DNA from 4 places in the Paenibacillus sp. J53TS2 genome. Region 3 is predicted to be linked to each of the others. Evidence: riboswitches for the same ligand, from Rfam matches in the RefSeq annotation. Region 3 holds a riboswitch; each other region holds the start of a gene.

Region 1 (7,192 bases), on a different contig from region 3:
GTGCTGAGCGGGGGGCAGCGGCAGCGGGTAGCGCTCGGGAAAGTGATGGCCCAGCAGCCCGAGCTGGTGCTGCTTGATGAACCAACGACCTATTTGGACTTGCGCTACCAGATGCAGTTTATGGAGATGGTCGCCGATTGGCAGCGAGAAGCGGGGCTAACTGTCGTTTCGGTCATGCATGATCTGAATTTGGCTGCGTTGTTTTGCAGCCATCTTCTTGTCATGAGCGGAGGTCGGATCGTGGATCAGGGGGCGCCGGAGAATATTTTGTCGCCGGAGCTGGTCGCCGAGGTGTTTGGGGTTCAGGCACATCAAGTGCCTCATCCGGACTCAAACGTTCCGCAGCTGCTGCTGCGTCGGGAACGGTCGTGAGTACCGGCTGCTATGGCGGCGTGAGAAGTGCAAGAACGCTGATGCGTAAGATGCGTAATAATGAAAGGGGAATGCATGATGGGATACGATTCAATAGGACAACTGACACAAGCGATAACCCCGCTGGACGAAGTCGCGATGGCGGCGGCCCGCGCCCATGTGGACCGTTTGACGAAACCTCCGGGGAGTCTCGGGAAGCTGGAAGGATTGGCCGTGAAGCTGGCGGGCATCACGGGAGAGGTCCAACCCGCGTTCCGGAAACGTTCAGTGATCGTCATGGCGGCGGATCACGGCGTCTGTGAGGAAGGGGTCAGCGCATTTCCGGCCGAAGTGACTCCGCAGATGGTACACAACTTTTTGGCTGGAGGTGCGGCGGTGAATGTGCTGGCGCGTCAAGCTTCGGCTGACGTCGTTTGCGTGGATATCGGGGTTAATGCAGAGTTATCGCATCCGTCTCTTGTTCAGCGGAAGCTGCGTTACGGAACCGGGAACATGGCCAATGGACCGGCGATGAGCCGAGAAGAAGCCGAAGCCGCTATCCGAGTGGGGGCTCAAGTCGTCGATGACGCGGTATCCCAAGGCGTTCGAATGTTCGTTACCGGGGAGATGGGCATCGGCAACACCACAGCTAGCGCTGCGATCATGAGCAGTCTGACTGGAGTTGTGCCGCAGCAAAGCGTTGGACGCGGGACCGGAGTCAACGATGAACGACTGCGGCATAAGATCGCCGTCGTGGAGCGGGCGCTGGAAGCAAATCGCCCCAATGCGGACGATCCGCTGGATGTGCTGGCTAAGGTGGGCGGACTTGAAATCGCTGGATTAACCGGCGTTATCCTGGGGGCCGCCGCCCGGCGCTGCCCGGTTGTGATCGACGGATTTATTTCGACCGTCGCTGCGTTGCTCGCGGTGCGCATGAAGCCGGAGTCAGCTGGGTTTCTGATCGCTTCGCACGTCTCTCACGAGCAGGGACACCGCGCGCTCCTGCAGGAGCTCGGGCTGAACCCGATGCTGGAGTTGGACATGCGGCTGGGTGAAGGCACGGGCGGCGTGCTGGCGCTGCATCTCATCGACGCGGCTTGCCGCATCGTGGCCGAGATGGCGACGTTTGAGAGCGCAGGCGTCGCAGATGGCGGGCATGGCGGGGATAACGGGGAGATCGCACGATGAAGATCCTGGTGACCGGCGGCGCCCGCAGCGGCAAAAGCACGTTCGCCGAACGCTGGGTGATGAAACAGGCAAAATCGGCCGGGTATGTTGCGACGGCGCAAGCGTTTGACGATGAGATGAAAGCCCGGATCAACCTGCACCGTCTCCAGCGGGAGCAAAGCGGGTTTGCCTGGACAACACATGAAGCGCCGCTTGGTCTGGCCAATCTGCTGTACGAGCTGAGTGAGCAGCCCGTTATAACAGGAGAGAAATCGGCATCGGAGGTCGCTAGCCCGATCGTGCTGGTCGACTGTCTGACCCTGTGGCTGTCGAACGTGCTCCTGGGCGCAGGCGATGGTCAGGATACCTCCGACAGCGTGCTGGCGCGAGAAATCGAGCAGCTGATCGCCGCAATCGAAGCTTTCCCCGGTACGCTGGTGATGGTGACCAACGAGGTGGGCAGCGGCATCGTACCCGAGTATCCGTTAGGTCGGCAATACCGGGATTGGGCAGGGCTGCTGAACCGGACAATAGCGTCAATTTCGGATCAGGTCTTTCTGGTCACTGCCGGAATCCCCATCGAATTGAAAAGCCGGGAGTATCGCTTATGACCGAATCGAAACGCGATATTAATCCCCGGAGTGCCAAGTCCGGCGTCCTGCAACCGTTGCTGGCCGCATTCCAATTCCTGTCCCGCTTCCCGGTTCGGGCCGAACTGGAATTTACGCCGGACCTGTTGCGACGCAGCACCACTTATTATCCGCTTGTGGGAGCGGCGATCGGCGTCGCCGTCTGGGTAGGGGGCTGGCTCGCCGCCTGGCTGCTTCCGCCGCTTCCGGCAGCCATACTCGCCTTAATCCTTTGGGTCTGGTTAACCGGAGGGCTGCATCTGGACGGTTGGATGGATACGGCTGACGGATTGCTGAGCTACCGGCCACGCGAGAAGATGCTAGAGATTATGAAAGACAGCCGGGTTGGCGCAATGGGCGTGTTGGCGTGTGTTCTCTTGCTCTTATTTAAGGCCTCGTTGTTGGCACCCCTCCTCCAAGGAGATAGGCTGACAACGGGGCTCGCGTTGCTGATGGCCCCTTTATGGAGCCGCTGGTTTATGAGCCGTGCGATGTTTCGATGGCCGAAGGCTCGGCAAGGTGAGGGATTAGCCGCGCAGTTTCACGGCTTTGGTGAGCGGGATGCCTGGGGAGGCACTATGATGGCGGTTACGCTTACGGTCATGGTGCTGCTGCTAACCCTGCTCCTGTCGCTGAGCGGAGCTGACGAAACCGCATTGCTTCGCTCGCTATTATATATCGTTGCGGCGCCTTTGATTGCCTGGGCAGCGGGCACCTGGGCGGCCCGTCGGATCAGTGCCAAACTGGGCGGTTTGACTGGGGATACATACGGTGCGCTTGGTGAAGGGCTGGAGGCTGTCCTGCTTCTGCTCGCCGTGTTGATTTTGCGGTAAGGCCTAGATGTTAATGTCATAGCAAGTCCGTGTCCCAACCGAGGTTTTGCACCATTATCCCTTAGGCTCAGGGTGCTAATAACGATAACAATACAAGGGCCCCCACCCTTAATGAAAGGGATAATCGGGCAAAGCAGCCTGCAGAGGAACAAATCTCACGATTCGGAAAGGAGTGGAGGCTAAAGTGAACAAAAGGCTTGACGAGTTTGAAGTTACTGGCGCAGATTCTGATGCCCCGGCTCCGGCCAGCGCGTTGCTGATGATCCAAGGCACGGCATCGGACGTGGGTAAAAGCGTCATCGTGACGGCATTATGCCGTATTTTCGCGCAGGACGGGCTTCATCCAGCTCCGTTTAAGTCGCAGAATATGGCTCTGAACTCCTATGTTACACCAGACGGATTCGAAATCGGTCGGGCGCAAGGAATCCAGGCGGAGGCTTGCGGGATCGACGCCACCACGGACATGAATCCGGTGTTAATCAAGCCAACGGGTGAGATGCATTCGCAAATCGTCGTTCACGGGCGTCCTTACCGGCATCTCAGCGCATCGGACTATCGCGAGGAGTTCCTGCCCCATGCCAAATCGCTGGTGGTGGAAGCGCTTGGAAGGCTGCGCGAGAAGCACGGCATCGTCGTCATGGAGGGGGCTGGCAGCCCGGCGGAAATCAACCTGAAGCAGCGGGATATCGTCAATATGAATTTGGCTGAGTGGGCGGATGCTCCGGTCATTTTGGTCGGCGATATCGACCGTGGCGGCGTATTTGCCTTTCTCGTCGGCACGTTGGAGCTGCTGGAGCCGCACGAACGAGCTCGAGTCAAAGGGTTCATGATCAACAAGTTCCGCGGCGACTTGTCCCTGCTGCAGCCCGGGCTGGATTGGCTGGAGCAGCGGACCGGGATTCCTGTGTTAGGCGTGCTCCCATTCCTGCCAGATCTGGATATTGAAGCAGAGGATTCCGTTGTTCTGGATACTTATGTCCCCCGCTCAGAGAAGGCTGCCGGTAAGGTGCTGGATATCGCGGTCATTCGTTACCCGCGAATTTCTAATTTTACCGAATTCGCACCTTTGGCTGCTGAACCGGATGTGTCACTGCGTTACGTGAGTAAACCTTCGGAACTTGGACATCCGGATGCCGTGATTTTACCGGGAACCAAGGATACGATCGGGGATTTAACATTCCTGCGGGAGCAAGGGCTGGAGGGAGCAATTTGCAGTTTGATCGAAGGGAATACCCAAGCCCAGCTTGTCGGCATTTGTGGTGGGTATCAAATGCTGGGAGAGCAATTGCATGATCCAGACGCGGTAGAATCCGGACAAGTGAGAACGGCGATAGGAATTGGTTTGCTACCTTTAACAACAACCTTCATTCCGGGCAAAAGGACCGTTCGCGTTTATGGCCAAACGATAGACAACCTGCCAGTTCCGCTGCATCTTTCGGATCGTCGATTGCCGATAGAAGGCTATGAGATCCATGCTGGCGAGACCCAATTCCTTCGGGACATCAGTCCTTTGTTTATGTTACAAGCCGAAGGGATGGAGCCAAGGCAGGGGGGAGCGGAGGACGTCCCGCATCCGGAAGGCGCAGTCCGAGCCGACGGGAGAGTGTTCGGAACGTATCTACACGGTTTGTTCCACAATGATACCTGGCGGCGCGCCTGGCTGGATGGGCTTCGTACAAGCAAAGGACTGGAACCTTTGGGCACCACTTTTGCGTCCTTCTCGCGGAAGGAGGAAGCCTTCAACCGGCTGGCTGATGTAGTCCGCAGCCATTTGCGGATGGACCTGGTCTACGAAATTTCCGGAATTCGGCCGAGCGCGGAAGAAGGTAAGCTTTGACAAATCAGGCGATTCTAAGGTAGCATGATAGTACGCTTAATTTTCGATGAGTAAAGTCGAAAAGCGGGGGAACCATTTTTTGGGGCGAATCGTTGCTAGTTTTAACGTAGGGAACCATCTTTCCCGAGCCCGTCAGCTAACCTCGTTTGCAGTGGATGGGTCATCTTAAATATGTTCAGTCATCAACTAATGACCCTGTTTATTTGAGCGGGGTCTTTTTGTGCTTCTCAAGGGATATGACCCGAGCATTCGGCGGAGTACTCGCATTCACTGCAAGGTTTCCCGCTACCGCTACTTCTTTACGCATCGATCCCATTTAAGGAGGAGATGATTATGGCAAATCCGAAGTACATCACCGACATCGCCAAGGTGAGCGAATTGTCCGAACAGGAGCGTCAGGAATTGAAACCGATTACAGACAAATTCGTCTTTCGGGTAAATGATTACTATTTGAATCTGATCGACTGGAACGATCCGGAAGACCCAATCCGCAAGCTGGTGATCCCGAATACGGGAGAGCTTAAGGAATACGGGCGTTGGGACGCTTCCGACGAGGCGACGAACTATGCGGTTCCCGGCTGTCAGCACAAATACCGGACGACCGCTCTGTTGATCGTCTCCGAGGTTTGCGGCTCCTACTGCCGCTATTGCTTCCGCAAACGCTTGTTCCGCAACGATGTGAAGGAGGCGATGTCGGATGTGACGCCCGGCATCGAGTACATCGCTCAGCATCCCGAGATCAACAACGTCTTATTGACCGGCGGTGACAGCCTGATCCTGGCTACGAGGAAGCTGCGTACTATACTCGAACAGCTGCGAGCCATTGAACATGTGAAAATCATCCGCCTCGGCTCGAAAATCCCCGTTTTTAATCCCATGCGCATTTATGAAGATCCGGAGCTGCTGGATCTGATCAGGGAATTCTCCACCGTAGACCAACGTATTTATGTCATGGCGCATATCAATCATCCGCGCGAAATGACCCCTGAGGCCAAACGAGGCTTTCAGGCGTTGCACGACGCCGGGGCTATAGTGGTCAATCAAACGCCGATCCTCAAAGGCATTAACGACGATGCGGCCGTGCTTGGCGAATTGCTGGATCGGTTGTCCTGGGCAGGCGTCACACCCTATTATTTCTTCATCAACCGGCCAGTTGCCGGAAATGCCGATTTTGTCATTCCGCTGAAAAGGGCGTACCAGCTGGTTGAGGAAGCGAAGGCCCGCACTTCGGGCCTGGGCAAGCGCGTGCGCTTGTCGATGAGTCACTCTTCGGGAAAAATCGAAATCCTCGCAATCGAAGACGGCCAGGCTTATCTCAAATATCATCAGTCGCGAGACAATGATTACGGCAAGTTCATGATTTTGCCTTGTCCGGACGAGGCTGCTTGGTTCGATGACCTGCCGGGCAACGAAGCCTACTGGAGGAAACCGGAGCGGAGGCAAGACGAAGCCGTCTCCTTCAACGAAATGTCCGTTACCGGGTAAAACAAAACGTACCCTGACCGCCGGCTCCGTAAAAGGGAGGCGGTAAGGGTACGTTTTTTTCTCTAAACTCCGGTTAAATCCGGAATTTCGCAATCGATTCTTGCAGCGACAACGCCTGTTCATGCAGCGAACGAACTGTTCGGGCGTGGCTTTCCATTTCACTGAGCTGCTGCTGCGAATATTCGGCGATTTGCTCCATATTGGCCAACGATTTAGCGGTAATATTCGCCGACTCTTCAACGGAAGCGGTCACTTCCTCGGTTCCGGCGGACACCTCCTGCGTGGATGCCGAAACGGATTGGATCGTCAAGTTGACGTTCTGAATGAGTTCCGTCAATTGTTCGAAGGCTTGTCCGGCTTGCTTCACGCGCTCGGTCCCGGAGACGATTTCCTCGCTAGCGCGCTGCATCGCGCTGACGGAATTTTCCGATTCTTCTCGAATGCTGAGCAGATTCTCCCCGATTTCCTCCATCGCCAGGCGGGATTGCTCGGCCAGCTTACGAACTTCCTCCGCTACGACAGCAAATCCTTTCCCGTGCTCGCCGGCCCGTGCGGCTTCGATCGCTGCGTTGAGGGCCAAAATATTGATTTGCTTCGTGATTTCGGTAATCGTTCCTACAACGTTCGAAATCGATTCGGAGCGATCGTTTAACGTGCGAATATGCTCGAGCGTCCGATTGGCTGCATCTTCCACGTTCTGCATTTGCATCACGGCCGTCTGCGCCAACGTATTGCCGGTGCCAGCTTCATCGGCAGCTTGTCCGATCCGTTCGGTGACTTCGCCGGACGAAGCGGCGATATGCTGCACGCCTTGCGAAATTTCTTCCATCGCCCGGGCGTTTTCAGCTGCGGCGGAGGCAATCGTGATGCTGCCAGTCTCGATTTCCCGA
Region 2 (7,192 bases), on a different contig from region 3:
ATTGGCCGTGATTTCTTTCTTCGTTTGTTTAAGCGAATCCGCTTGTGCCTTGCCGCGCCCCTCCGCGAGAGCCTCCGCGAAATTCGCGAACAGCACGGTCACGAGCAAAATCAGCGATACCGTCAAATTGAACCCGCGCGACACCCCGCCACCGAAGGCATCGGGCACAAATATCAATATCAACGTGATGAGAAATCCGAGTTCGACCACGAACATGATCGGGTTACGGACCATCAGCCTTGGATCCAGCTTCATAAACGATTCCTTGACCGCATGACTGACGATCGTGCGAGATAACATCGTTTTCTTGTTACGCATGTCCGTTCCACTCCTTCTTTCTTTCAACCTATGGCAGTAAAGTCAGATGCTCGGCGATCGGCCCCAATACGAGAGCCGGGAAGTAAGTCAACGCGCCGACGAGGATCACAATGATGAGAAAGACGCCGCCGAACAGAGCCGTATCCGTACGGAACGTGCCGCTCGTGACGGGTACCGATTTCTTGGCGGCCAAGGAGCCCGCCACCGCCAGCAAGACGACGATCGAGAAATAGCGGCCCAAGAACATCACGACGCCCGTGGCGATGTTCCAGAACGGCGTATTATCGCCAAGCCCTTCGAAACCCGAGCCGTTGTTGTTCGCGGACGAAGTAAATTCATACATCGCTTGCGTTAAGCCGTGGAAACCGGAATTGGATATCGTATCCGGGTAAGCCAACAAAGCCAGAGCGGTGGGTGCCAGTATCAGGAACGGGGTAACCAGCAAATTAACGGCGATCAGCTTCATCTCTTTGCCTTCGAGCTTCTTGCCGAGAAATTCCGGCGTGCGCCCAACCATCAGACCGGACAAGAACACCGCAATCATCGCATACATCAACACGTTCATGATTCCGACGCCCGCTCCGCCGAAGACCGTATTCAGCATCATGTTCGCCAGCGGAACCAGCCCGCCGATCGGCGTCAGCGTATCGTGCATCGTATTGACCGCTCCCGTCTCCGTCGCGGTTGTGACCGTCGCGAACAAGGCCGACTGGGCTAGGCCAAAACGAACCTCCTTGCCCTCCATGCTGCCTTGGCCATGCGCGATGCCAAGGGCGTTGAATGCCGGATTGCCGGCGCTTTCGGCCGAAAGCAATACGCCAAGCATGACGATGAACATCATCAGCATCGATACGAACAACACCCGGCCTTGTTTGGCATTCCCGACCATTTTCCCATAAGCGAAAGGAAGGGAAGTCCCGATCAGCATCATCAATAGGATTTGCAGCATATTGCTGAATCCCCCCGGATTTTCAAACGGATGGGCCGAGTTCACGCCCACGAATCCGCCGCCGTTGTTGCCGAACTGCTTAATCGACAAGAACGAGGCAATCGGCCCCCGGGCGATAGGTTGCTCTGTCCCCTGAAGGGTATGGGCGATCGCCGTTGATGCCATAGTTTGCGGTACGCCCAACGCTACGAATATTAAAGCCGAAATGAACGATACCGGCAGCAGAACCCGGGTGATCGCACGAACCAGATCCACGAAGAAATTGCCGATCGGTTTGCCGGCCAAGCCGCGAATAAATGCCATCGCCGCGGCGACGCCGGTCGCCGTCGAAGTGAACATCATGAATACGATCCCGATCATCTGCGAAAGGTAAGACAGTCCGCTTTCCCCGCTGTAATGCTGCAGATCCGTATTGGTCATGAAGGCAATCACCGTATTGAAGGCGAGCGTCGGCTCCATGTTTGAAACCCCGCTCGGATTCAGCGGCAGGAACCCTTGCAGCCGAAAAATCAGATAGACGATCAGCATCATCGCCAAATTACTCAGCACCGCGGATAAAGCATACTTCTTCCAGGACTGATTCTCCTGACGGATGCCGCTGGCATGGAATATTACTCTTTCAACAGGTCCGAACCACCGGTCCAGACCGTTCTTTTCATAGTCAAACGCTTTGGCCAAGTATAGACCGGCCGGTCTGGCGACGATTACCGCAAGGCCCAAAGTAACGAGTATGGCAATCCAACTGTAGATAGTCACGTCTTATCCCTCCGAAAGGCAAATGTTAAAACTTCTCCGGGTTCAGCAGCGCATACCCCAAATAAACAAAAACCGCCACGATTAAGATGCCAAGTCCCCACATCATCACTGATCTCCACCCTCCGAAATCGCTTTGGAAGCCCAAGTTGCCAGACCTGCCATCATGCAAACCATAACGATAATTAAGCCGATCATGAAAATGTCCATCATCGTCGATCGGATCCTCCTTTACTCATTGTGCAGAATAAACGATACGTCTTTTCCCTTCGTATAAATCACATAATTAGCGCCAAGCTTTTTATAAACCGCGCCAGGATGCATCTTTTGCGTAATGACATAAATCGGCTTCGACGTCCATGGACGGCAGAATTGCAAATATCGGCAGGTTAGTGTCAGAGATTCTTCGAAGATATACACCGTCCCGATGGGGATATCAGGTACGACCTTGTTTTTGCGTTTAGTAGTATCCACTAGAATGACGTGCTCTATCCCACGGTCTATCGCCTCCTGGCGGCTTCTATCATTGTTGACCATCAGTGCAAACGGGATTTCGCGGTACTTCATCGTTCTGATGAAATCTACCGCCAATGGATTCGTATGCGTCACCAGCGCGTATTCAAAAGTGCCCACTTCTTGTATTCCTCCTGATTCAGAAATTAGGCATCAAAAAAGAAGCCTGGGAAGAGGGAATCTTCGCGGGCTTCCAGCATGAATGTATTCTATGCTTTAGGAATCGCGCCATAAGGTTTCCTCTCTCGTTTGCACTTACGAGGTTAGCTGACGGGCTCGGGCGCGAGAGACGCCCTACCTCGCGATACGCAACTATCGCCAGGATTCGCCCCATAGGCGGTAAGCGCGACCTGCGCTCCGCCCGTATGGGTCCCCCGTTCCTTCGCATCGGAAGGATTCAGTGTGATGCAAACAGATTGTTAATTTTCTTCTATATTGTCAATGTAACGCTTTCTTCCCTTTCATGAATAGGCATAAGAAAACCACAGAGGATATCCCTGTGGCTCGCCATGACAAGTCCATCATCCTCTCTCCCTACGCTGACGAGGTTAGCTGTCGGATTCGGGCGGTGAGAGTCGCCCTACTCCTGCGGCATAGGCTTGCCGCAGGAGATTCACCCCGGACCGTTCCGCCGACTCTCACATCGGCAGCGATCATTGGGTCCCCCGTTTTCCTGATCGGAAATTAAGCGATACAGATTGTTTTATTAGAATCATTTCATGAGTCGAATATTACGCTTGCGCTTGTTCTTTGTAAAGCTGGACCGAATGCAAATTTGAGATAAAAAACCTTATAATTTCGTCATTTTTAGCGTTTTCAAGGGATAAAAAACGTCTTTCTCTACGATTACCTCTACCGCAGACCCTTACTTGAAATCCGGCTAGGACTTGTCCTCCGCCCCTTTCTTTGCTACGATTTTGCGCAGATAAACTAAGCTTGAACAACGAGGAGGAGATTACATGAAACAAACGAACGCATCCGGCCTGATGCCGCTGCCGCTAAACCTGAACTTGCCGAATGGGAACCAGATGCCGGTCCATGCGGTTCTGTTATGGGGGACCGATCATCTCGTCCTCGTTGACACCGGGGTTCCCGGTCAATTGGACGTGATTCGCAAAGGGTTGGAGCAAGGAGGGTTCTCCCTGGAACAGTTGACGCATGTGATCATCACGCATCAAGACAGGGATCATATCGGTAGCTTGCCGGAGCTGGTCCAGGCGAAGGCGGGGAAATTGGAAGTGTTGGCCCATGAAACGGGGATTCCTTACCTAGCAGGGGAAATTCCGCTGATTAAAAGCGGAATCACCGCCGAACCGGTCGTAGTGGATACGGCGCTTCACGATGGCGACGAGCTGCCGTTTGGCGGCGGCCTGCAAATATTGCATACCCCGGGGCACACGCCGGATCATATCAGCTTGTATCATGCTTCCAGCAAAACGTTGATCAGCGGGGACGTGCTCGTCTCGAGCGGCGGCAAGGTGTTGCCGCCCGATCCGAAGTTCACGCCGGATTACGCCCAGGCCCTTCTATCGGTCGAAAAATTGGCCGCCCTGGATGTGGAAACGGTAATTACCTACCATGGCGGCGTATGTACCGGGGCGATCAAGGAACGGCTGAAGGAAATCGCTGCGGGGAATTAAGCATAGCAGTCCCGGCCAACCGGTTAAATATCGCCTACCGGCGTAAATCCACCCAGCCAATTTAATTCGCTGTCTTCCATGAATCGCGAGGGCCAGCTTCGTCCATCCTCACCCCAATCGGCGAACGTGCGGACCGACTGGTAAAACGCTTCGATATGCTCGGCCGTTGGTTCCTGCAGCATCCGTTCGATCAGCGGCAGGAAGCCTTCGGGCCGATCCGGAGCTTGTTCCAGAACATGAAGAAACCACTTATGGTACGGATACAGCATTTCATTATGCGCTAAGATCAGTCTTCCGCCGAACAAAACCAAGTTATTGACGGCATGTCGCAATAGATAGAGGTTGTCATGCTTGAAGGCTTCGGCGGAATACCATTTCCACGCTTCGAACTGGGCCAAGAAACGGGAGATATTCTCCTGCTTACGTTCTGCCGGATAGCGAACGATATCTGCCAGCAATTCCTCCACTCCCGCGATGTTTGAAAAAGCGAGGATCGCCCCTTCAAATGCAAAACGGGCCGGCTCGCTCCCTTTCTCGGCCACCTGCTTCATGAATCTGCAAGAGATATATTTCCCGTCCACGTAACCGGACTCATAGTCCGTCGATTCATTTTCCCAATACGTCGTCTCTCCGGTGCTTACCCGCCGGGCATAATCCTCCTCGGATACCACGATCATCACGTCTACATCCGAGGACGGTTTCGCGAATCCGTGGGCAATCGAACCGGAAACCAGTAAGGCCAGAATATCCTCCCGGGTGGCGAGCTTGGCCTTTAGTTTCTCGATCGACTTGGCATGATGTGCGTACATTCCTTATTCCCTTCCTTCTCTTGAAACCGACTTATTGCCGGTCCCTTTCATTTAAGCTAATACTCGGTCGCCCCGCGTATTTGGGCGTGAAATAACGAGAAATTCCACCGCTTCGTCCGATCGGTTCATGGCCTGATGCGGGGTGTTCGGCGGAAGTTCGATTCCCTCATGGGAATGAAGCTCATGCTCGGTCCCGGCAATTTCAATATGCAGGCAGCCGGACAAGACAAAGAAAAATTGCTCCGCCGTTTGATGGAAATGCCGGACTTCCTGGCTATCCGGGGGCATTTTCTCATGAATAATGCTGCAGTCCTCCCGATCCACCAGCCGCCAGCCATCGCAATTCCCACCCCAAATATAGTGTTCCGCATTCTCTTTGCTGATCATTTCGTTCCGTTCCTTTCTTCCATAAAATGATGTAGTCTCGCGTCCTCCCAATCATACATAGCCAGCAGCGCTTCATATGGGTCACCCTCCAGCCGAAAAAACCTGCCGAAGGCCGGCTCCGTCTTTAGCCCCGCTGCCTTTAGCTTACGGATGGCATCCCATGCCTCCGGCCCTCCCATCTCTAGCAATCGGTGTTCAACAATCATATGTTGATATGCGTTTTGCTCGGTTACCGGCTTCGGCTGACCAAACACCTCAAACGCGAAACCGCGATGCGTAAAGTTCGCAACCGTTCGCAGGAGGCCGCCGACGGTTTTGCTGGAGCAGGCGTAGTTCGGGCATGCCCCAAAATGAAGCTCCAGTTCCTGCTCAAACCGCTTGGCGTCGTAAGCCTCACAGATGATGTCCAAGTCGCTTTCGGGCAAATCGATATCCAGCGGAATGGTTCCGGCCAAGACGGGATGATAGCAAGCCAGCTTGCCCACGATCTGAAGTTCTTCCATCGCCTCGTAAGCCTGTCGCTGACGCTCATTTCCCTGACTCAAATAGGTAAGGTCGAAGAAATCGAGGATCATGTCTAGCCTCCAATCTAGGCAGTTCCGGGCTTCGCCCGAATCAATTGGACCATATCCATCCAGTAGCTCTCCGCCGCGATGACGTTTAGCCCGGCCTGTTCGGCCAATTGCCGGATATCCCGCGTATGATGACAGCCATAAGCCCGGTATAACAGAGGATCCAGCGATTTCTGCAGCGCGGCGACCAGCAGACGGGAACTGATGCCATGCTCCAACAGCAAAATTTCACCTCCCGGCTTGCACCAACGACGAAGCTTCCCCATCAGCTCCAGCGGCCGTTCATAGCTGCAGAACGAAAGCGTGGAAACCACCGTATCAAACGAATGATCGGCAAAGTCCGCATTTTCCATATCCGTACACACGAATTCTGCGTTCACATGCAAATGCTTGGCCCTGCGCTGGGCTTTCTCCAGCATGGCCGGGCTGAAATCGACAGCCGTGACCTGCACGCCTAACGGATAGTAGGGGAAGTTCGCTCCTGCCCCAACCGCCAGCTCCAGAACATGCCCCCGAGCATGGCTCAGTAGCTGCTGACGCCAGCGGCTTTGGGCCGGATTTTCCGTACGGCGATCATATTGATTGGCCTGCTTATCAAAAATACGAACCAACTTCTGCTTGTCCACCCAATCCCCCCCTTAACTTTGCTTTTGGAGCCGTTGCTTGATGCGAATCGCCTTGTTCAAATGCAGAAAGTTATGCCGAGTTGCGGGCATCAGAATTAATCCGGCCAACGTTTTCTTGCTCCAATACTCTAATAGCCATTCGGCTTCCGGCTTCACCGCGCTTTGGGCACGGAGCTTTTCGATGCCCGCCGTTGGCACCTTGCGCTTCATCTCCGCGGGCTCCATCCTGCGGACGATCTCCCGGGTGCGCCTGCCTACCTCGATCCGATAGTCCAGCAAGGCATCCATGTCGATCCCGGCACTCAGCTCAGCCGCTTCCTCCTCTGTCATGCCGTTCCCCGTATGGGTGCAAGAAATTCTCAGCTTGGGAAGCCAATCTCCCTCCTCAAAAATCTGCTCACGCCCTCCAATCAACACGTTCATCGTCATGTCCTCAATACGGGCGATATGCCACAAATGCCAAAGAATCGAGTTTTTCGTGTCAGGTGCCTTAACGGGGTACTGGCGAAGGGTCTCCTCCCTTATCCCATCCAACAATTCGTCCTCCAGCGTGTTCATCGTGCCCATCAGACCCGCGTCCGCCATCTTCGAGACATACAACCAGGCATGCTGGTTAAGAAACAAT
Region 3 (7,192 bases):
CAATTTTGCCTTTGAAGTAGGTCACGTTCTCAGCATTACCGCAGAAGATGCAAGCTGGCTCATATTTCTTGAGCATGATCCGTTCACCGTCTACATAAATTTCGAGCGCGTCTTTTTCACCGATCCCCAGAGTGCGGCGCAATTCGATCGGGATTACGACACGACCCAATTCGTCTACTTTTCTTACGATACCTGTGGATTTCATCATATTGATGATTGCCCCTCTCACTATAAATTGGAATTGTCATTATTCGACATGATTCTATCTTTTATGATTTTTATAATACCAACCATTGCCAGATTAGTCAACCTATTTATGGTATAGTTCAATATTATTTCTAAATTACAGGGATACATAACTCCGAGAACCGTTATGAAGTCTAGCAAGTTACTAATACTTTATGATTCGACATTTTGGAAATCGTTAATTTGACAAACATCGACATTATTCGACATAACCCGTCGTCATCAGTCAGAATTCCGCTTTTGGTCTCGCATTTATGAAGAAAAAGGAGTGTTGACCCATGCATCGTCGGCTTAGCGAAGAGAAAGTGTTCAAAGATCCCGTACATAATTATATTCATGTACAGGACGAAGTGATCTGGTCGCTCATAAATACGCCGGAGTTTCAACGCCTTCGTCGGATCCGTCAGCTAGGCACGTCTTATTTGACGTTTCATGGCGCCGAGCACAGCCGATTCTCGCATTCGCTTGGTGTTTATGAGATTACCCGCCGAATCATTTCGCAGTTTGAACGGAGCGGGTACGCCGATTGGCCTCAAGGAGATAAATTGGTGGCATTGTGCGCGGCGTTGCTTCACGATTTGGGACACGGGCCGTTCTCCCATTCTATAGAAGAAGCATTCCAGATGCATCACGAAGATTGGACATGTAAAATTTTGCTGGGCGATACGGAAGTTAGTGCCATTTTGCGCGAGGTTGCCCCGGATTTTCCGGAGAAAGTGGCTGCCGTGATCCGCAAGGATTACGAGAATCCGATTGTGGTCAATTTAGTCTCGAGCCCCCTCGATGCGGATCGAATGGATTATTTGCTGAGGGATGCGTATTTTACCGGTGTGAACTACGGTACGATTGATATGGACCGGATTCTGCGGATGCTTCGACCTTTTCAGGGGCGGGTGGTCGTAAAGGAATCAGGCATGCACGCGGTGGAAGACTATTTGATGTCCAGGTATCAGATGTATTGGCAGATTTATTTTCACCCGGTAACGCGGAGCTCGGAGATTATTCTCCGGCAAATTTTGCGCCGAGCTAAGGAATTGTACCAGAACGGGTATTCCTTTGGTTTCCTGCCGCATCCGCTTCCGGATCTATTTGAAGGTAACATCGGGGTCGCTGACTATTTGCAGTTGGACGAAGCTTTGATGCAAACGGCGTTCATGCAGTGGACGAGGGAGTCAGATGAGTTATTACGCGATTTGTGCTCCCGGTTTTTGAATCGCAAATTGTATAAATATGTAGAATTGGACACACCGGAGCTGGAAATGCTGGAGGAGATTCGGGAGTCCTTTACGCGCGTCGGACTGCATCCCGAATATGACATGGAAATTGATTTTCCGACCGATCTGCCGTATGATGTGTTCCGTCCGGATGAGGGGTTCCGTCAGAAGCAAATCTTGCTCTTGGACCGTCAGGAACGGGTACGGGAAATTTCTGAAGTGTCGGATATCGTTCGGTCGATTAGCGGATTACATCGAGGCAAAACGCATTTGTACTATCCGGATAATAAATTGTGTGCTGTAATGGATCGGTTGCCCCAGAAGGTAGCCCGCATATTCGAGCAACGGAATTAGGAGGATGACGATTCGAGATGTTATTTGATACGCATACGCATTTGGATGCTCCCCAATTTGACGAGGATCGCGAGGAAGTGATTGCACGCGCCGTGGAGCAAGGGGTCACGAGGATGATAAACATCGGATTTAACCGGGAAACCATCCCGTCGACCATGAAATTGGCGGAGTCGTATGACTTCATTTATGCGGCTGTTGGCTGGCATCCGCAGGATGCCATTACGATGCAAGAAGGGGATTTGGACTGGATCGCTGAATTATGTAAACATGACAAAGTCGTAGCGATCGGTGAAATCGGGCTGGACTATTACTGGGACACGTCCCCAAAAGAAGTGCAGCATGACGTATTCCGCAAGCAAATTGGACTAGCTCGCAGTCTGGGGATGCCGATTTCCATCCATAATCGCGATGCCCATGAGGATGTGGTCCGCATTCTCCGCGAGGAGAAAGCAAACGAGGTTGGGGGTGTCATGCACTCGTTCTCTGGTAGTTGGGAAATTGCCAAAATGTGTCTGGATTTGGGATTTCATTTGTCGTTTGGCGGACCGATTACGTTTAAAAATGCAAAACAGCCCAAAGAAGTGCTGACCAAGACGCCAATGGATCGTTTATTAATCGAAACGGATTCCCCTTATTTAACACCACACCCATATCGTGGGAAGAGAAATGAGTCTGCGCATGTCCGCCTGGTTGCGGAAATGGCTGCCGAGCTCAAAGGGGTTACTTTTGAGGAAATCGCCGAAATTACGACCCGAAATGCAATGGAACGATTTGGAATCTCGAGGATTTAAGAGTAAATCGGATGAAAAAAAGAGGATTTCGGGAAGATTAATGCTTTTTAACCGTTAAAACCGAGATCATTACATTTTTTTAACCATTTTTTTAAAAAAACGTGGTTGATTCGTCCTTTACAACATGCATCGAAACAGGATAGAATTTTTTCAGTATCGATTTAGTGCGTTCTGGATGGACAAATTGAACGATACTTGGTTCCATGAACCAGTCTCGCTGAATCTCCTTCACGGAGAACGGGGGAACCGATACAGGCAGCGGTTGGCGGCAAGCCTCTCGCGTCGGTATTTGATTTCTTTCCAGGGTCTATGGGGTGAATTCGAGGTCATTGCGCCATGAGCGAATGAACTGAGAAAGGGCGGCTCTCTTTCGCCCGAACCCGACAGCTAACCTCGTAAGCGTATAAGAGAGGTCACTCGTGCAGCTATTACACCAAGACATTCAGGAAGCCACGAAGGAGTTCCTCTAACTCTTTCTTTGGGCTTCTTTTGTTTTGAATAAAAGTAATAGGGTCATCATACTGTTGGTAAACAGGAGGTGACGTACGCAAGAAGACTGGATCAGGATGCAAAATGGCTTGGTATTTCAATAAGAGTCAAAAAGTCAGGTTTTCAGCACCGAGAAGGTTGGATGAAACTAGGGACTGAGTAGCGGAGCGTACATAGGGGTACGTGAGCAACGGAAGGCCCGGGTGAATTCAAGATTCGATGTCGAATCAACTTCTTGATTTACTTCGTGATCAAAAGATGACTTTTTTGACAACCATAGTCGTTTTGTAAAAAGTAACTGTAGTCACGTCAATCGTTATCATGCATCGACCTAGACGGCGGGACTATGAAGGAGGACGGAAGAAATGGGCATTTTCCGCAAAGAGGAGACCCATGAATCACGCTCATCCAGCATGTCTTACGCAATGCGATGGAAGCATGAGAATTTACGTCAGATTGCGCTCGTCGGCGTTCTGACCATCGCGGTATTCATCATCATCCTAATCTGGCTGTTTGGCCAGGCACATAAAGAAGTGTCCCTGATTGTGGACGGCAGCGTCCAATCGGTGGAGACGAATAAATCCAGCGTAGCCCATCTGCTGGAGGAGCAATCGATTCAACTCAGCGCGAAGGATTCCGTATCGCTTCCGCTGGACAGCTCGCTTAAGAACGGTGACCGCATTGTCATCGTACGCGCAAAGCCGGTAAACGTGAGCGTGGACGGCATGAAAAAGGTTCACTTCACAACACAAAGCAAAGTAGAAGGCGTATTGTCCGAGATCGGCGTCACATTGGACCAAGATGACAAGGTCTCACCGACACTGGACAGTAAAGTTACTGCGAACCTGGACGTCAAGATTGTTCGGGTGAGTAAGCAAACGGTGCAGACGAAGGAGACCGTGCCTTTTAGCGTGGTCAAAACGTCGGACGCCAATCTGCTGAAAGGCACGACGAAGGTCGTTCAGCAAGGCAATGCCGGATTGGTCATTCACAACATTGAGAAAACTTACGAGGACGGAAAGTTCGTGACAAAGCGATGGCTCGGCAAAGAGGTCACTAAAAAGGCCCAGCCGAAGGTTGTTGCCGTCGGCACGAAGAAGCCAACCGCCGTTCTGTCGGCCAGCATTAACCGTACCGCAAATGCGGTGAACATTAGCGGGTTGACGACCAAAGGCGGCGTCTCTTTTGAATATAAAAAGATACTTAAAAACGTCACGTTGACCGCCTATTCGGCGGAAGAAGACGGGATTGGCACCCGCACGGCCTCCGGTACCCGCGTGACCGAAGGCAGAACAATCGCGGTTGATAAGGACGTCGTTCCACTCGGTTGGTGGGTATACATCGAGGGGATCGGCTTCCGTAAGGCGGAGGATACCGGCGGGGCTATTGATGGGAACAAGATGGATGTTTATTACGATACCCTGAAGGATGCGAAGAACTTCGGCCGGAAGAAGGGGCGTACCGTTTACGTCATCGGCCCGACGAAGCCGGAATTGAATTAACTCTCGACTCTCTTTGTTTTACAATGCAGAGGGAATGAGATAGTATTAGGATGATGAATAAGACAGTGGATTAGAAGAGGATGTTATCCTCTTCTTTTTGTTATTCTTGCAAGGAAGTTCAAAAAGTCGACTTTTTGAACATCATTAATAACAAAAAAGATAAGCTAGAGCACGAAGGGAAGAATAGATACCATGATCAAAGAGGTTATCGTGGTGGAGGGCCGTGATGACACCGTGGCCATCAAGCGAGCCGTGGAGGCGGATACGATTGAGACCGGCGGTTCGGCCATCGGGGAAGTGACGCTCAAGAAGATCGCTTTGGCTCAGGAGCGCCGAGGGGTAATTATTTTTACTGATCCGGACCATGCCGGGGAGCGGATTCGCAAAATCGTGGCGGCACGGGTTCCGGGCTGCAAGCATGCGTTCCTTCCCGAGGCAGAGGCCACGAAGCGGGGCGACATCGGCGTGGAGAACGCCTCGCCGGAGGCGATCCGCACGGCGCTGTCCCGAGTCCGCAGCGAAGCGCCGGGAGTAGAGGCCGCGATCGACTGGGAGGACTTGATGAGTGCGGGGTTAATCGTTCACCCGCAGGCTGCCGCGCGACGGAAAGCGCTAGGTGAGCTGCTAGGCATCGGGTATTGCAACGGGAAGCAATTGTACAAGCGGTTATCGGTGTTCCGTATCACCCGCGAGGAGTTTGCGGCCGCGCTGGCCGAGTTGGAGAGCAAAGGAGTTTAAGGAGCATGAGCATAAGGGAAGAGGTATCCACGCCGCGCCGAACGAAGGAGATCATTCAACGGCACGGTTTTTCGTTTAAAAAAAGCCTGGGACAGAATTTTCTGATCGACCAGAACATTCTCGGGAAGATCGTCGCGGCAGCCGGCCTGGACGATACCAAGGGCGCGCTGGAAATCGGACCGGGTATCGGCGCGTTAACGGAAAAACTGGCTCAGGAAGCAGGTAAGGTAACGGCGGTGGAGATCGATCAACGTCTGCTTCCGATCCTGGAAGAGGTGCTGGAGCCCTATTCGCACGTGAACGTGATCCATGGGGACGTGCTGAAGCTGGATCTTCAAGCGCTGTTCGCTGCCGAATTCGGCGGGGTGAACGGCGTCAGTGTAGTGGCTAATCTGCCGTATTACGTGACGACGCCGATTCTGATGAAGCTCCTTGAGGAGAAGCTGCCTCTAGAGCATATTGTCGTGATGATCCAGAAGGAAGTGGCTGAGCGTATGGCTGCTGCTCCTGGCGGCAAGGATTACGGCAGCCTTAGCATCGCCGTTCAGTACTATAGCGTACCGGAGCTGATCTGCACGGTGCCGCACAGCGTATTTATTCCGCAGCCGAATGTGGAGTCCGCGGTGATCCGCTTGACCGTACGGAAGACGCCGGCTGTGGCCGTTAAGGATGAGGCGTTTTTCTTCGAGGTGGTGCAGGCCTCTTTTGCCCAGAGACGGAAGACGATATCCAACAATCTCAAGAGCCGCTTCTTCCCCAAAGAGGGGCGCGAGCGACTGGAGAACCTTCTGGAGGAAGCCGGTATCCAGTCTTCCCGGCGGGCCGAGACGTTAAGCCTGGATGAGTTTGCGAAGCTGAGCGATACGCTACTGGACGCCGGGTTGAAGGAACTCCGCGTGTAACCATTCCCTCTTGTCGCCCATACGATGGGGATAGAGGTGATTGACTTGACGAATTTGGGAGACTTGGTCGTCCGCAAATCATACGGTGGAGACGTCACGTTCCGGATCGAACGGATTGTACGGAGCGAAGCTATCATCAAAGGAACGGAATTTCGGCTGCTGGCGGATGCGCCCTTGACCGATCTGGTCAGGGTAGACCCGGCTTCCCCAGGAGAAACGACGCAGCGAGCCCGAATCAAGGCCACGGAGTCGCTGAAGTGGTTGACCCAGGACCGCAAGGACTTGGTAGAACGAAACCGGACGGCGATTGGACGGGAGTTTTATGCGCAAGGGGAACCGGCCTATTTCGAGGTGCCGGGTAAGGTGCTGCATTTGGACGGCGACGAACGATATTTGCAAAAAAGCTTAAGCCTGTATGAGAAGCTGCGAGTGCCGGCTCAAGGCTATTACGTCACGGAGTCGCAAATGTCCCATGCGCTGTATCGACTGCTTCCTGCCGTCAAACCGGATATCGTTGTGCTGACCGGACATGACGGGGTTTTAAAATCGCGTCCCAACGGCGACCTTTACAATTTAACCAGCTATAAAAATTCTAAGCATTTTGTGGAGGCCATTCAAACGGCCCGGCAATATGAACGGAATTTCGATACGTTAACGATCGTGGCCGGCGCTTGCCAGTCGCATTTTGAGGCGCTGCTACAGGCGGGGGCTAATTTTGCCAGCTCGCCCGGTCGCGTGCTGATCCATGCCCTGGATCCGGTCTACATCGCAGCCAAGGCGTCGCTCACCTCCATCCGCGAGACCATCCAGATCACCGACGTGCTGAATCACACGATCAGCGGAGCGCAAGGCGTCGGTGGGATTGAGACCCGCGGCAGCTACCGTATCGGACTGCCCAAACTCAAGGATTTATCGACGCTGAAAGTTGTGCCGTCCATGTGAAAGACCAAAATAAA
Region 4 (7,192 bases), on a different contig from region 3:
GATTCGCTGACTTCCTTCGTCCTGGCTAAGGCGGGGCCCAAAGCGGTCCAAAAAACCGGACAAACCCCTGCGTCGCCACAGGTCGAAAGCATTCAACAACCGACCGCCGAAGTGCTCAGCAATCGGGTCGCCGAATATCACATCGACGTCACGCTAAACGAGAAGGACGGTACGTTGACCGGCTCGGAGACGTTGACCTGGACCCATCCCGGCAAAAAAACGATTAACGAAGTGTATTTGCATCTGTACCCTAATGCGTTTTCTTCCGAAGATACGACCTTTATGAAGGAATCGGGCGGGAAGCTCCGGAGCGACATTATGCCCAAGGACGGTTGGGGATCCATGGAGATCACCGAGCTGCGGACGACCGACGGCATCTCCCTGCTTCATCGGATTCAATACGTCCAGCCCGACGATGGCAACTCGAAGGACAAAACCTTGGCCAAGGTGCGCTTACCTGTGTCGGTCCAAGGCGGCGAAAGCCTGACGCTGCGGATGAAGTTTACCGTAAAGCTGCCCAAAATATTCGCCCGAATGGGTGTGGCTGACGATTTTGTCATGGCGGGACAATGGTTTCCAAAGATCAGCGTGTACGAGCCGGTGGGTACCCGGGGGCGGACGTCGGAAGGCTGGAACCTCCACCAGTATCACGGAAATTCGGAATTTTACTCCGATTTCGGGATTTTTAGCGTAAGAATCAACGTCCCTGAAACGTACAACGTGGCGGCAACCGGCTTTCAGACCAAAAAAGCGGTGTTAAAGGACGGGCGGAAGACCGTACAGTTCTACGCCGACGACGTTCACGATTTCGCCTGGTCGGCTTCACCGAATTTCATCTATGCGGAAGAGCCGTTCTCATCCGCGGAGGTTCCGGGCGTGCGGATTAAGCTATATCTTGATCCCACCCACAAGGACCTGAAAGAACGTTACTTCTATGCCGCCAAGGTGGCGCTGGCCAACTACAGCAAATGGTATGGCCGCTACCCTTACTCCACGCTGACGGTCGTCGTACCGCCGGCCAACGGCAACGGTGCAGGCGGCATGGAATATCCGACCCTGGTGACGGCGTTCGGAGCTGCCAGTGATTCTCCCAGCTACGACGAGCTGGAGCGGACGGTCATCCATGAAATCGCTCACCAGTTTTTCTACGGGATGATCGCCAACAATGAGTTCGAGGAAGCCTGGCTAGACGAGGCCTTTGCATCCTATGCGGAGGATAAGCTGATGGAACAGGAATTCGGGATCGCCCCGAATCTTCCGATCCAATCCGCCTTGATTACCTCCCCGGCTTCGCTGACTCAAAACGCCTGGAAGTACGGCTCCGGTGACGGTTACGCCAAAAACGCGTATTATCGCGGCAAGCTGATCCTGCTTGATATCGAGCGGCAAGTCGGCAGTAAGACCATGAAGCGGATTCTGAGCACCTATAGTCATAAATACCGGTTCAAGCACCCGACAACGGCTGACTTCCAGCGGGTCGTTGAGCAAGTGACCAGCCGGAGCTGGAAGTCTTATTTTCAACAATACGTCTATGACGGAAAAATGGCTGATTTTGCGGTAGACCGAATTCAAGTCACTCCGGTCGTCCAGGGGGAGAACCGCCTGTACGAATCGAGTGTGATCTTCTCCCGCAAAGGGGCGACGCATCCGAAGGTCCCACTGCTGTTCACTTTCACAGACGGACACACCACTCGCAAGCAATGGAACGGAGAAGACGCCCGCATCGAGATCAAGCTGCAATATAAAGCGCCGTTGGCCTGGGTCCAAATCGATCCGGATTACACCTTAACGGTGGAGAACTTGCATATCAACAACTACTTAAAAGCGGAAGTTCCGAATTCCACGCTATCCCGCTCCAACATGAGCGTCACCAAGCTGCTTGAGGCGATTCTCGGAACGTTTCTGTGGTAAGGCCGGCTCGATGAGTAAAGTTTTGTTAATTCACCTCTAAAGGAGGGAAAGAAATGAGTTTCGTTCGTTTGGGGTGGACCGCCCTAAAAAGCCAATTTCCCTCAGTCATCATCTTGTTCCTGTATCAACTGTTATGGGGATTGTTCCTCTACCGATTGGTCGATACGGCGGTGACGGCACTGTTGCAAAGATACCCTGACCCGCCGCCCACCGCGCTGTCGCGAATTCTGTTCCTGTTGGAGGGGCAGATCAATTTATGGAGCAATCCGGATGTCCGGCTGTATTGCTGGCTGTTGGCGGGGATGGCGGTGCTGCGCATGATTTTAACTCCTCTGATTCAGGCCGGGATTTTCTACGGATTCACCCCGTCCGAAAGTCGGAGCCCGGGCTTCCCACTCTTCCGGGGAATGAAAGAATTCGGCAAGCCGGTAATCCTGTTTTATGCGCTGGAGCTTATGTTAACGTTGCTACCGGCCTTCTGGATTGTGCCGAAGCTAATATCCCTTTGGCCAGGACTGGCGGGGGTTGAAACACCCACCACAACCTGGCTGGTCGGGCTCGGCTTAATTCTAGGCTGGTTTATCTATGGCTGGCTCATCCGACAATGCCTGCTGTTTGCCCAATTCGGCTATTTGTTCAAAGCTGGCGTCTGGAACTCCCTGCTGATGTGCTTTCGGAGCCTCCTGCAAGCCGTCTCGATCTCTGCCATTCTCGGGTCTTTCGGACTAATTCTCTTTTTCCTGTTCGGGACAGCTTCTTGGTTTTGGACCGGTATGCTTGCCCTCATTCTGCAGCAGACGTATCCTCTTTTTCGCAGCACATTCAAAGTTTGGAAGATGGCCTCTCAATTTCATCTTTGGCAGTCAAAAACACAAAAAAGTTAAAATTTTTTTACTCCCCCAACCCCCAGAAAAATCAAGGCCTTCGCCAATTGGCGGAGGCCTTGAGTCCTATTTCGCCTCTTAATCTTGTGAATTAACCATTGCCAAAAGATGCCTGGTTTTGTTACAATAACAGCAACGCAATTTCAGTAACAGTTTTGTAATTATTTTTGTCATCTTTGGCAGGAGAATGACGCCAGATGTCGAATATGTAAATTCAGGTGTGAAATCAAAGCCGAATTCCCTTCGCCAGGGAAACGGGGGAACCACTTTGGGTGAATTGATCTCGCTTTAGAGGGATCATAGGGAACCTTCAACCGAATCCTTAAGCTAACCTCGTAGGCATTGGAAGGAGCATAACTTCTTGAAAAAGCGTTTGACTGTAGCAGCAGTAAGTTTTGCATTGCTTTTCACCATTGGAACTGGTAGCGTTTTCGCCGATTCCAAACTGGACACCGTAATCGACGGCGCGCTTGGAAGCGACTACGTTTCCGGCGGAACCACCACAGCCGGTTTCGACTGTTCCGGATTTACCATGTACGTCTTCTCTAAAATCGGCATCAAGCTGCCTCACCAATCCGGATCCCAATACAAAATGGGAACCGCCGTTGAGAAAAGCGAATTGATCGCCGGCGATCTGGTCTTCTTCAATACTTCCGGTAAAGGCATTTCTCATGTCGGCATCTACGTCGGCGACGGCAAATTTGCTCATGCTTCCTCCTCCAAGGGCGTAGTCATCAGCAAATTAAGCGATAAGTATTACGTCGAGCGTTACGTTGGAGCCAAACGGATCATGAGCAACGACAAGTATGAAGATGTGACCGGTGAAGTTGCTGAGCACGATGATGTTCAATAAGTAAAACCACGAAGCCCGTGGGGATGTTGATAACAACGTCTCTGCGGGTTTTTTCTTTCCCCTCGCTCCGCTCCTTAGGAACCATTACCCACGAAATCCTTCGTCAAAACAGGCCAAAAGAAGCCTTTTTCCCTACAAACTTGTCAACTCTGGACGCCTTTGGTAAAATGAAAAACGTAAATAGTAACAACTTTGTAATGATTCTTGTAACTGTTCTTGTGCAGCATCTTGGGTGCAACCTACAATAAAATGCCGAATTCCCAGGCACCCGGGAAACGGGGGACCCACCAAAGGGTGAATTGATCTGCTTCGTGATGGAAAGAAGCCTTTTTGAACTGCCTTTCCAATCAAGGTTAAATAGTCAGGTTTGGAGCACCGAGAAGGTTGGATGAAGCTAGGGGCTGAGCAGCGCAGCGTAGCTGAAAGCTACGTGAGCAGCGGAAGGCCCGGCTGAAATCAAGATTCGATGCCGAATCCTCATCTTGAGCTGCTTCGTGATCTGAAGATAACTATTTAACCTACCTCTATAGTGAGATCATAGGGAACCTTCAACCGAATCCATAAGCTAACCTCGTAGGCCTTGGAAGGAGTATGACATCTTGAGAAAGACTTTGACAGCAGCGGTAACGAGTTTGGCCCTTCTGTTCACCTTGGGGGCAGGGAGCGCCTTTGCCGACGCGGAAGCCACGGAAACAACGCCGCTAGCCAGTATCGTAGATTCCGTATACGGGACGCCTTATAAATTTGGGGGCACCACGACAACGGGATTCGATTGCTCCGGTTTTACCCGGTATGTGTTCAGCCAAATGGGCATCAAGCTCGCGCGCGTGTCGGCCGCCCAATATAAGCAAGGGACGCCGGTATCGAAGAAAGAACTCCAAGCAGGTGACCTCGTTTTCTTCAAAACCACGGGGACCGGCAAGGTATCGCATGTCGGTGTTTACGTTGGCGAAGGGGAATTCGCCCACGCGTCCTCATCCAAAGGCATCCGCATCGACAAGTTAAGCAACAGCTACTACCAGAACCGCTACGTTGGCGCGAAGCGTGTTCTCAGTAAATACGGTTATTCTGTTTACGCTACGGAATCCTGATCACCCGGGATTCGTCAAGTTCATTGTCTCTCGCCGCAAGCCGCGTTTCCGACTCGGAACAGCTTGCGGTCTTTTTATGTTCGTGGCCTTATCTATATAACGAGACGTCCGGCAAAAAGGTTACCGGAAAGTTGGAAATCCGCTGAAAATCCATGAATTCCCTCCTATCGGCAAAGGCCTTTACAAGCTGCGTAAATCCGGCTATTGTGAGGGTAATAGAAGAAACTACGACGGATTTACCTCTACCAAAGGAGGGGCAATATGGATCAAGCGAAGTCTACGTTTCGAATCGTGCCAATGGAAGAACCGCATGGCGCGGAAATTTGCACTTGGCGTTACGATTCCCCTTACGATATTTACAGCTGGCTGCCCTGGGATCAAATGAAAGCGCTCGATGTAGAGTTTGGGAATCCGGCAATCCGTGCCGAGCAGTATGTCTCCGTGTTGAATGAAGCCGGCGAGCTGGCGGGCTTTGCCCAATACTTCCCGATGGAGGGGGTGACCCGGCTCGGCATCGGCATGAAGCCTGATCTTTGCGGTCATGGACTAGGCAAACTCTTCGTAAGAACCATCGTAGAGGAAGCCCGGCACCGCAAACCGGACAATCAAATCGACCTTGAGGTGCTCACCTGGAACACCCGAGCGATTCGGGCCTATCAAAAGGCCGGATTCGTCATTACCGACCTTTACGAGAAGATGACGCCCGGCGGGGTGTCCAAACCGTTTTACTGCATGGTGCACAAGGGGCTGCCTGAATAAGGGCGAGCCCCTTTATACACCTCACTTCGAGCAACGCAATGAGATAAGACACATATTTCCGGCGAATGTAATTATTTTTGTTCCTAATTTTGACACAAAGACTATGATCGAACCGCGTGTTCCGTTATAATGGATAGGTAGCATACATAGGAGGGGCGATTGGAATGCAAAAGTGGATCATGAGCGGTTTGTTCGTCATCGCAGGCGCTTTAGCCCTGGTATTGATGTTTACCTTGCCAAGCCGGGAACAGGCCGAGCAAGAAGCCAAACCGCAATTGCCTGAAATCACAATGAATGCGGAACAAGCTGAAGCCACCGTCAAAGCGAATTGCATTTCCTGTCATGGCGATACGCTGCAAGGCGGAGCAGGCCCGAATCTGCAGAAGATCGGCTCGCAATTGTCCGCGGACCAACTCTACTCGATTATCACCAAAGGAAAGGGCGGCATGATGCCTTCGTTCAAGGATCGCTTGAAAGAAGAGGAAATCGCCAACGTCGCCATGTGGCTTGCGGAGAAAAAATAAAGGCATTCAAAAAGCACGCCCGCCGGGAAACTTATGTTCCCGGCGGGCGTTTTTTCCCCATACCTATCCGTTCTTATGCCTAGTCAATCAATCTCACGAGCGCATCTTCTCGAAGGCCTCGTTGTATTGCTGCGCCTCTTTGATGTCAACGGCCGTAATGCCACCGTCCTCCCACGAGGTCAGACGGAGCGTTACCGTTTTATAGTCAATCGTGATAAAGGGATGGTGGTTAAACGCCTCCGAGATCGCCGCGACCTCATCGACAAACGCGATTCCCTTCATAAAGTTGGTGAACGTGTATTTGCGGAAAATCCATCGTCCTTCTTCAAGCTCCCAGCCATCCAATTTTTCCAAATGCGCTTCTACTTCTTGCGGTGTAAACGGCATTATTCTTCCTCCCCGTTCTCTTCAAGAACTCCTGTATATGTAAGCATCCCCGTCACGCACCAGGATCTGAAGTTGATTTGTCCTAGCCCCGTCTCCATTTATTGTATTCTCCAACCCATACCTTCATGCGTACCGGCCACTGATGGACCTAGCAGCGATGGAACTAAAGGTTCAAATCAAGGAAACTGAAGTCAGTTCTGCATCTCCGATAAGAAAATTAATGCGGTGGCCCTCAGGATCATAGATCACGATCGCACTCCCTACCTCAATCATGGGCTCCGTACCGAGCCCAAAGAACAAATCTTCGGCCAGTGCTTCGAGCACCTCGTTCCGATCTGCGTCGGATAATACTTCCCACTCCGAAGGCTCCATTTCGAAGAAAAGATAACTATCTTGAATCCGGCCAACCGCGTTCGTCAAATCAGCCAAAATAAATTCATAATCTCTGCCGTGTTTTACGCCCACTGCGATATCCTCCCTTTCGGCCTCTCCATTCCGGCCGTATTCTTATTATACCGGAAAAAACCACTTAAAAAAAAAGGGAAATCTGTCGATAAAATAGTTAATCGTTTCAGACTGTGCAGGAACGCCTCTTTCCGCAAGGATGCGGGGAGGCCAGGAAAGGGTTCAATTTCTCTCAAGGACGAGGTGTACAATGGAAATTTCAACAATTATTGGTTTGATTCTCGGATTTGTCGCCCTTATTTTAGGGATGTTTCTGAAAGGCGCGCCGATCGAAAGTCTGGTTTCTAACCCAGCAGCCTTTGTCATTATATTTGTCGG

Evidence for each region. A riboswitch is a leader RNA that binds a small molecule or an ion and turns the genes downstream of it on or off. The one in region 3 is predicted to bind cyclic di-AMP.
Region 1: linked by a shared signal. The riboswitch ahead of KJS42_RS04570 (KamA family radical SAM protein) and the one ahead of KJS42_RS21770 (resuscitation-promoting factor) in region 3 are both predicted to bind cyclic di-AMP.
Region 2: linked by a shared signal. The riboswitch ahead of KJS42_RS14995 (hypothetical protein) and the one ahead of KJS42_RS21770 (resuscitation-promoting factor) in region 3 are both predicted to bind cyclic di-AMP.
Region 4: linked by a shared signal. The riboswitch ahead of KJS42_RS22615 (C40 family peptidase) and the one ahead of KJS42_RS21770 (resuscitation-promoting factor) in region 3 are both predicted to bind cyclic di-AMP.

Annotation. Positions count from the first base shown of each region.
Region 1 covers NZ_BOSK01000001.1:956,087-963,278, reverse strand. Annotated here, with positions in the region: gene KJS42_RS04595 (ABC transporter ATP-binding protein) at 1-372, shown strand, start outside; gene cobT (nicotinate-nucleotide--dimethylbenzimidazole phosphoribosyltransferase) at 451-1,539, shown strand; gene cobU (bifunctional adenosylcobinamide kinase/adenosylcobinamide-phosphate guanylyltransferase) at 1,536-2,129, shown strand; gene cobS (adenosylcobinamide-GDP ribazoletransferase) at 2,126-2,980, shown strand; gene KJS42_RS04575 (cobyric acid synthase) at 3,240-4,817, shown strand; cyclic di-AMP (ydaO/yuaA leader) riboswitch at 4,841-4,983, shown strand; gene KJS42_RS04570 (KamA family radical SAM protein) at 5,151-6,302, shown strand; gene KJS42_RS04565 (methyl-accepting chemotaxis protein) at 6,376-7,192, opposite strand, start outside.
Region 2 covers NZ_BOSK01000006.1:173,910-181,101, reverse strand. Annotated here, with positions in the region: gene kdpB (potassium-transporting ATPase subunit KdpB) at 1-318, opposite strand, end outside; gene kdpA (potassium-transporting ATPase subunit KdpA) at 347-2,017, opposite strand; gene kdpF (K(+)-transporting ATPase subunit F) at 2,049-2,126, opposite strand; gene KJS42_RS14995 (hypothetical protein) at 2,252-2,653, opposite strand; cyclic di-AMP (ydaO/yuaA leader) riboswitch at 2,771-2,946, opposite strand; cyclic di-AMP (ydaO/yuaA leader) riboswitch at 3,055-3,234, opposite strand; gene KJS42_RS14990 (MBL fold metallo-hydrolase) at 3,493-4,173, shown strand; gene KJS42_RS14985 (nucleotidyltransferase domain-containing protein) at 4,197-4,982, opposite strand; gene KJS42_RS14980 (cupin domain-containing protein) at 5,034-5,369, opposite strand; gene KJS42_RS14975 (DUF4269 domain-containing protein) at 5,366-5,944, opposite strand; gene KJS42_RS14970 (class I SAM-dependent methyltransferase) at 5,959-6,567, opposite strand; gene KJS42_RS14965 (DinB family protein) at 6,580-7,192, opposite strand, start outside.
Region 3 covers NZ_BOSK01000016.1:12,080-19,271, forward strand. Annotated here, with positions in the region: gene KJS42_RS21755 (AbrB/MazE/SpoVT family DNA-binding domain-containing protein) at 1-208, opposite strand, end outside; gene KJS42_RS21760 (HD domain-containing protein) at 525-1,814, shown strand; gene KJS42_RS21765 (TatD family hydrolase) at 1,832-2,605, shown strand; cyclic di-AMP (ydaO/yuaA leader) riboswitch at 2,811-3,022, shown strand; gene KJS42_RS21770 (resuscitation-promoting factor) at 3,460-4,596, shown strand; gene rnmV (ribonuclease M5) at 4,789-5,334, shown strand; gene rsmA (16S rRNA (adenine(1518)-N(6)/adenine(1519)-N(6))-dimethyltransferase RsmA) at 5,340-6,236, shown strand; gene yabG (sporulation peptidase YabG) at 6,261-7,178, shown strand.
Region 4 covers NZ_BOSK01000018.1:25,549-32,740, forward strand. Annotated here, with positions in the region: gene KJS42_RS22605 (M1 family metallopeptidase) at 1-1,911, shown strand, start outside; gene KJS42_RS22610 (hypothetical protein) at 1,965-2,795, shown strand; cyclic di-AMP (ydaO/yuaA leader) riboswitch at 3,016-3,152, shown strand; gene KJS42_RS22615 (C40 family peptidase) at 3,157-3,648, shown strand; gene KJS42_RS22620 (C40 family peptidase) at 4,248-4,739, shown strand; gene KJS42_RS22625 (GNAT family N-acetyltransferase) at 5,001-5,498, shown strand; gene KJS42_RS22630 (c-type cytochrome) at 5,663-6,022, shown strand; gene KJS42_RS22635 (4a-hydroxytetrahydrobiopterin dehydratase) at 6,116-6,409, opposite strand; gene KJS42_RS22640 (hypothetical protein) at 6,581-6,874, opposite strand; gene motA (flagellar motor stator protein MotA) at 7,065-7,192, shown strand, end outside.